Chitinophaga caseinilytica: one gene and its partner. The protein of the gene in region 1 interacts with the protein of each later gene in a pairwise test. Links are inferred from orthologs where the notes say so. Each region holds a gene or a part of one and is shown in the gene's direction. Other genes may lie near its edges.

Region 1 (3,982 bases):
GGATCGTTTTCAATTGACTTTCAATAACATAGTTGCAGATGGCGTACTGCTCCGCCACATCCTTCAGCAGGAGGCGGTTATCCGCAAAGCGAGCATCGACGGCGGGGAACTGCATGTTTACCGTAACCGGGGGCTTCCCATGCCGCCTGGCGATCTGCTCGGCAAGTTTCCCAACCAGCTGCTCATGAAGCTGGAGCTGCCTTTGCGGATTGATACGCTCACGGCGCAGGGCGTGCAGGTGAGTTATTCGGAGGTGAACCCGGGCAACGGGCAAACCGGCGTGGTGGAGTTCCACCAGGCGGGGGGCACTTTCCGCAATATCACGAACGTGGATTCCATGGTGCAGAAAAATCCCCACGCCACGGTAGACCTTCACGCCATCCTCATGCGGACCGGCAAGCTGAAAGCGCATTTCGATTTCGCGCTGGGGAACGATGCGGGTGCTTTTGCCGTAAGCGGGAAACTGAACGATATGGACGGCAGGGAGATGAACGCGGCTACCAAACCGCTGGGCGAGGTGTCTATCCGTTCAGCAAAAATCCGGGAGCTGGAATGGCATATCCGGGGCAATGAGCGTTCGGCCGCGGGCACGCTCACCATGCGATACGACGATCTGAAGATCGATTTCCTGAAAGATATCGTGGCGAAAGGGAAGAAACGGAAAAAAGGGCTGGTGAGCCTCATCGCGAACCTGATGGTGATCCAGAACGAAAACCCTTCGCCGGGGCAGCCTTTGCGGACAGCAAAGCCCAAATTCACGAGAGACCCGCAGAAATCGTTCTTCAACCTCGTCTGGAAGACCATTTTCACCGGCATCAAGGAAACGGTGCTGACCGATATGGCCGCCGGGTTGTAGACTGCAGTTTCCACCGACTATCCACACCCCTCAAATTAGCCTTGTTTTTCATGGAAATTAGCCTGATTTTCCGTATTTTTGCTGGATATTCAACGGATTTGTTCAAAAAAGATTTTCAGCTAAAAATATGAGTGAAGAATTAGTGCAAGCACCGCCTGCTACCAGCAATTACGGCGCCGATAATATCCAGGTATTGGAAGGGCTGGAAGCCGTGCGCAAACGCCCCGCCATGTATATTGGCGACATCGGTGTCAAAGGTTTACACCATCTTGTATACGAGGTGGTAGACAACTCCATCGACGAAGCCCTGGCCGGATATTGCAAGAACATTGATGTAACCATTTGTGAAGACAATTCCATCCGCGTAAAGGACGACGGCCGTGGCATCCCCACGGGCATGCACCAGAAAGAACAGCGTTCCGCGCTGGAGGTGGTGATGACCGTACTGCACGCCGGTGGTAAATTCGATAAAAACACCTACAAGGTGTCTGGCGGTCTGCACGGTGTGGGCGTATCCTGCGTGAACGCATTGAGCGACCCCCTGCATGTGACCGTTCACCGCGAAGGCAAGATCTTCGAACAGGAATACAGAATGGGGCACCCCCAGTATTCGGTACGGGAGATCGGCACGAGCGATATTACCGGGACGACCGTTCATTTCAAACCGGACGCCACCATTTTCACCGAAACGGTATATAACCGCGAAACCCTCGCCGGGCGCCTCCGTGAGCTGGCTTTCCTGAACCGCAACATCCGCATCACGCTTAACGACGAGCGCGAGAAAGACGAAAACGGCAACATCTTCAGCGAAACCTTCTTCAGCGAAGGCGGTATCATCGAGTTCGTGCAGCTGATCGACAAGAACGGCCGCCGCAACCCGCTGCTGCCCAACCCGATCTATATCGAAACGCACGACGCCAACGCCAATGTGGCGGTGGAAGTGGCCATGCTCTACAACGATTCGTTCAACGAGCACATCTTCTCCTACGTTAATAATATCAATACCATCGAAGGCGGTACCCACGTAGCCGGCTTCCGCAGGGCCATCACCCGCGTGTTCAAGTCGTACGGCGATAAGAACAAGCTGTTCGAGAAATCGAAGGTGGAGGTGACGGGAGACGACTTCCGCGAAGGGCTGTCCTGCATCGTGAGCGTGAAAGTTCCCGAACCGCAGTTCGAAGGCCAGACCAAAACCAAGCTCGGCAACTCCGACGTAATGGGTATCGTGGACTCCGCGGTAGCCAACGTGCTGGACGCTTACCTGGAAGAACATCCCAAGGAAGCCAAGCAGATCATCAACAAGGTGGTGCTCGCCGCCCAGGCCCGCGAAGCCGCCCGGAAAGCCCGCCAGATGGTACAGCGCAAGAGCGTGATGACCGGCAGCGGCCTCCCCGGCAAACTGGCCGATTGCTCCGACAACGATCCCAACAAATGCGAGCTCTTCCTCGTCGAAGGGGACTCGGCGGGTGGTACGGCCAAACAGGGCCGTAACCGTAACTTCCAGGCCATCCTGCCGCTGCGCGGTAAGATCCTGAACGTGGAAAAAGCCCTCGAGCACAAAATCTACGAGAACGAAGAGATCAAAAATATCTTTACGGCGCTTGGCGTAACCATCGGTACACCCGACGACGATAAAGCCCTCAACCTCAGCAAACTCCGTTATCACAAGCTGATCATCATGACGGATGCCGACGTGGACGGAAGCCACATCGCCACCCTCATCCTCACCTTCGTATTCCGCTACATGCGCGAAATGGTGGAGCAAGGGTATGTATACCTCGCTCAGCCCCCGCTGTACCTCGTGAAGAAAGGCAAGGAATTCCAGTACGCCTGGAACGAAGAACAGCGCAAGGCGGCCGTTACGCGGCTGGCCGGCGGCGGTAAGGAAGACAGCGTGACCATCCAGCGATATAAAGGTTTGGGTGAGATGAACGCCGAACAGTTGTGGGACACCACGATGGACCCGGACGTTCGTACGCTGAAACAGGTGACGATCGACAATCTCCCGGAAGCCGACCGCATCTTCACCATGCTCATGGGCGACGAGGTACCCCCGCGCCGCGAATTCATCGAATCGCACGCCAAATACGCAAAAATCGACGCGTAACCCGCTCGGTATTAATATCTTGCAGAAAGCGGCCGTTCCCCTTCAAAAGGAACGGCCGCTTCGTTTTCCCCCATCTTTCCCACCAATACAAATTTTTATTTATAATTAATTTTGATAATGTGTTTTTCCGGTGTATATTGCATCCGCTAGCATCACCTGTACCAAAGAAACGTATACCTATGAAAATCGCAAGCACGCTGCCGGCCCTTGGCATAGCGGTGGCCCTTTGCCTCACCGCCTGCAAGAAGAAAGATATTTTCGAGGACAACCGCAGCCAGGGCACCATGTCGATGAAGCTCGACGGGCAGGTGCTCACCGTTTCCAAACAACTCACCGGCAGCCTGTACGATACGGCCAACGACGTGATGAGCCATCTCATCGTGAGCGGTATGACGGAAGACAACCAGCTTCTGACCGTCAACGTCGCGTTTCCCAACAAACAACTGAAAACCGGCACCTACGAACTGAACACTTTCCGATACAACACCATCGGCTGGATGCAGCGCCTCAGCGACGCCATCGGTTATTCCGCGGTGGACCTCGAGTACGGCGCCAGCGCCATCATCAAGATCGAATCCATCAGCGAATCTAAAGCGAAAGGCACTTTCAGCGGTGTGTTGATCCACGATGTGGACGAAACCAAAAAGAAAGTAGTTTCCGAAGGCAGATTCGAGGTTTCGCTCATCAAATACACGAAGTAATTTTCTGAAAAACCATCGCACCATACGTGTCCTATTTATCCCAACTTACCTGACTTCGGCAAGAGGCCGTTAGTAGCAAAATAGACTGAAAAGACAGTTAAAAACGACAGTAGAATGTAGACCGCGTCATACGTCATCCGGCGTCAGTGACCAAACCATCAAGACATGAAAAGGGCTCCAGGTGACGACCGGGAGCCCTTTTTCTTTTGCGTTGTTTTAGTTTCGCGTTATTATTTGATCCCCCATACGGCACGCACTTCCGCACGGATCTTGATGGTTTTGAAATCGATGTTGGAATCGGGCGCACCGCCTGCAGCA
Region 2 (3,696 bases), 4.0 Mb from region 1 along the record:
CTCAGGTGGTTAAAACTACCAAACGAAAACAATAATTTCCGGCGAATGTTCAGATAACCGCTGTTTTCCAGAACATTCGAACAATTGCTTACGCTCGATTATAAGGGCTGATTTTCATAGGGTTATAAACAAATTGCTTGCCAATTTGTGATCGGCTGGTATATATCAATTTTAAGATATATAGAACATTTACCGGAGATGACGCGAAAGTAGGAATATTCCCCCATTTTTATTCACAAATAGCCCCCAAAGCGCCGGAATCCGGCCTGAAATCATTATATTTGCTCTTTATTTAAGGATACGGAAAAACCTGTAAACCAATAACATAATGATAGATAACACGGACAATCAAAACAATCAAAAGGAAGGTAGAATTGTTCCGATCAACATTGAGGAGCAGATGAAGACGGCGTACATCGATTATTCGATGTCCGTGATCGTAGGCCGCGCGTTGCCGGACGTAAGAGATGGTTTCAAGCCTGTTCACCGCCGCGTACTGTTCGGCATGCACGAGCTGGGGAACACGCACAACAAGCCTTACAAGAAATCTGCCCGTGTTGTTGGGGACGTAATGGGTAAATATCACCCGCATGGTGACGCTTCCGTGTACGATACCATGGTACGTATGGCCCAGCCCTGGTCGCTCCGCTACATGTTGATCGACGGGCAGGGTAACTTCGGATCGATCGACGGCGACATGCCTGCGGCCATGCGTTATACCGAGGTGCGCCTGCAGAAGATCGCTGAAGCGATGCTGGAAGACCTCGAAAAAGACACCGTGGATTTCACGTTCAACTTCGATGACACCCTCGAAGAGCCCCTGGTACTGCCTACCCGCATCCCGAACCTGCTCGCCAACGGCGCCAGCGGTATCGCGGTAGGGATGGCCACCAACATCATGCCCCACAACCTGTCCGAACTCGTGGACGGGCTCACGGCCATGATCGAAAACCGTGACATCACTACGGAAGAACTCATCAAGCATATCAAAGCCCCCGACTTCCCGACAGGCGGCATCATATACGGTTTCGAAGGCGTTAAACAGGGCTTCGAGACCGGCCGCGGAAGGGTAGTAGTGCGCGGTAAGATCATGTCCGAAACGGCTAAAACCGGTAAGGAAAAACTCGTGATCTACGAACTGCCTTACCAGGTGAACAAAGCCGTGCTGCACCAGAAAATCGCACAGCTGGTCAACGATAAAGTGATCGAAGGCATCTCCGATGTGCGCGACGAAAGCGACCGCGAAGGCATGCGCCTGGTGATCGACCTCAAGCGCGAAGCGATCCCCAACGTCATCATCAACCAGCTGTACAAATACTCCGAGCTCCAGACTTCTTACGGTATCAACAACGTGGTACTCGTAAAAGGCCGGCCCCGGATCATGAACCTGCGCGACCTCCTGACGGAATTCATCGAGTTCCGCCACGAAGTAGTGACCCGCCGTACGCAGTTCGAACTGCGCGAAGCGGAAAAGAAAGCCCACATCCTCGCGGGTTATCTCATCGCCCTCGACCATCTCGACGAAGTGATCGCCCTCATCCGCAACTCGGCCACCCCCGACGTAGCGCGTGAAGGCCTCATGTCCAGCTTCGGGCTGAGCGAGATCCAGGCGAAAGCCATCCTGGAATTGCGCCTGCAAAGGTTGACAGGCATGGAACGCGACAAAATCCGTGAAGAATACGAAGAGATCATGCAACTCATCGGCAGACTGAAGGAAATCCTCGGGGACGAAGGCCTCCGGATGCAAATCATCAAGACGGAACTGGAAGAAGTGAAAAAGAAATTCGGCGACGAAAGAAAGACCGAAATCCAGTACCTCGCAGCCGAAATGCGCATCGAAGATATCATTGCCGAAGAAGACGTGGTGATCACCATTTCCCACCTGGGTTATATCAAACGTACCTCCGCGTACGACTACCGCCAGCAGAAACGCGGTGGCCGCGGCGCCATGGGCGGCAAAACGCGCGACGAAGACTATATCGAGCACCTGTTCGTAGCGTCTACCCACCACACCATGCTGTTCTTCACCGAAAAAGGCCGCTGCTACTGGCTCAAGGTGTACGAAATCCCCGAAGGTGAGAAATCCGGCAAGGGCCGCGCCATCCAGAACCTCATCACCCTGCCTTCTGACGATAAGATCCGCGCGATCATCGACATTAAGGATTTGGGCGACAAAGATTTCATCAACAGCCACTATATTGTGCTCTGCACCCGCAACGGTATCATCAAGAAAACCTTGCTGGAAGAGTTCAGCCGCCCGCGCACTAATGGCGTGAACGCGATCACGGTGAACGACGGCGACCAGCTGCTGGAAGCTAAGCTGACCAACGGCAACAGCGAGATCATGATGGCTGTGAAGAGCGGCCGCGCCATCCGCTTCCCTGAAAATACCGTGCGCGACACAGGTCGCGGCGCCATCGGGGTAAGGGGCATCGAGGTCGATAACGAGAAAGACGAAGTGGTTGGTATGATTTGTGTTGATAAGGAAGATAAGACGAAAACCGTGCTCGTGGTATCCGAGAAAGGATTCGGCAAACGGACCGATATCGAAGAGTACCGCATCACCAATCGCGGGGGTAAAGGGGTAAAAACTATCAGCATTACCGAAAAGACCGGCTCTCTCATTTCCATCGTGGACGTTACCGAAACGAACGACCTGATGATCACCTGCAAATCCGGCATCACCATCCGTATGGCGGTGGGAGACGTCCGCGAAGCAGGGCGCGCTACACAGGGCGTAAGGCTCATCCGTATGGACGAATCCGACGAAATCGCGGCCGTAGCACGGCTCGACGAGCAGGAGGAAGACGAGATCGTTGAAATCGCCGAAGGCGTGGAAGGCGGTGAAGAAGGCGCAGAAGGTGCTGCAGAAGGTGCCGGATCAGCCGGTGAGGCTGCTGAAGGCGGCGAAGAGGCCGCTGGTGAAGCTGCTCCCGAATCCACTGAAGAGTAAACCATTAACAATTAACGATAATTATTTAAAAACCTGAGCCACATGAAAAAACTATTTGTAACGCTTCTCTTTTGCGGCGCCGGATTTGCAGCCATGGCGCAGAAAGCAAAAGTGAACAGTGCAGATGAATACCTGAAAAGCGACAAAATCGACCAGGCGAAAGCTGATATCGAAGCGGCGCTCGCTCATGAAAAGACCAAGGACGATGCCCGTACCTGGTACGTAAAAGGCAAAATCTACGAAGCCCTTGCTACCAAGAACAAAAGCGCGGCCGACGCGGAAGTTGCTTTCGAAGCTTTCAAAAAAGCCCTCGAAATCAACCCCAAACTCCCGGAAGCCCTCCTGGAAATGAATAACCGCATGTTCAACGTGTACGCCACCATCGGCAACGCCGGCTATGGCAACCTGAACGATCAGAAGTGGGACTCCTCCTTCATCTACTTCAAAAAAGCGGTAGAAGTACGCGACTACTACAACGGTAAAAACCTCGGCGGCTCCATCCCGACAGATACCGCTATGGTATTCTACGCCGGTTACGCCGCACAGCAGGCCGGTAAAAAGGACGACGCTTTCGAACTGCTGAAAAAAGCAGCCGATCTCCAGTTCAAAACCGAACCCGCCCTCTACGTGGTACTGGCTCAGCAATACGAAGAACGAGGCGATAACGCCAACTGGCTCGGCACCATCGAAAAAGCGAAAGGCCTCTTCCCGGCAGACAAACGCTTTAACGACATGGAAATGCT

The links. The genes of interacting proteins can lie anywhere in the genome.
Region 2: the proteins of gyrB (region 1) and gyrA interact in binary tests that used the Escherichia coli proteins (3 or more experiments, as listed by UniProt). The link is inferred for Chitinophaga caseinilytica from one-to-one orthologs.

Annotation. Positions count from the first base shown.
Region 1 is NZ_CP150096.1:728,898-732,879, forward strand. The notes cover bases 579-3,473. They hold gyrB (DNA topoisomerase (ATP-hydrolyzing) subunit B), read left to right. Parts: upstream 579-983; coding sequence 984-2,963; downstream 2,964-3,473. Other genes in these bases: WJU22_RS03105 (hypothetical protein), read left to right, coding at 579-856; WJU22_RS03115 (hypothetical protein), read left to right, coding at 3,143-3,473. Outside these bases: more of WJU22_RS03105, read left to right, coding at 1-578; more of WJU22_RS03115, read left to right, coding at 3,474-3,664; WJU22_RS03120 (SIMPL domain-containing protein), read right to left, coding at 3,895-3,982. UniProt on the Escherichia coli protein: DNA gyrase negatively supercoils closed circular double-stranded DNA in an ATP-dependent manner to maintain chromosomes in an underwound state.
Region 2 is NZ_CP150096.1:4,707,782-4,711,477, forward strand. Bases 1-3,153 are described here. They hold gyrA (DNA gyrase subunit A), read left to right. Parts: upstream 1-328; coding sequence 329-2,953; downstream 2,954-3,153. Other genes in these bases: WJU22_RS19425 (hypothetical protein), read left to right, coding at 2,996-3,153. Also shown: more of WJU22_RS19425, read left to right, coding at 3,154-3,696. UniProt on the Escherichia coli protein: A type II topoisomerase that negatively supercoils closed circular double-stranded (ds) DNA in an ATP-dependent manner to maintain chromosomes in an underwound state.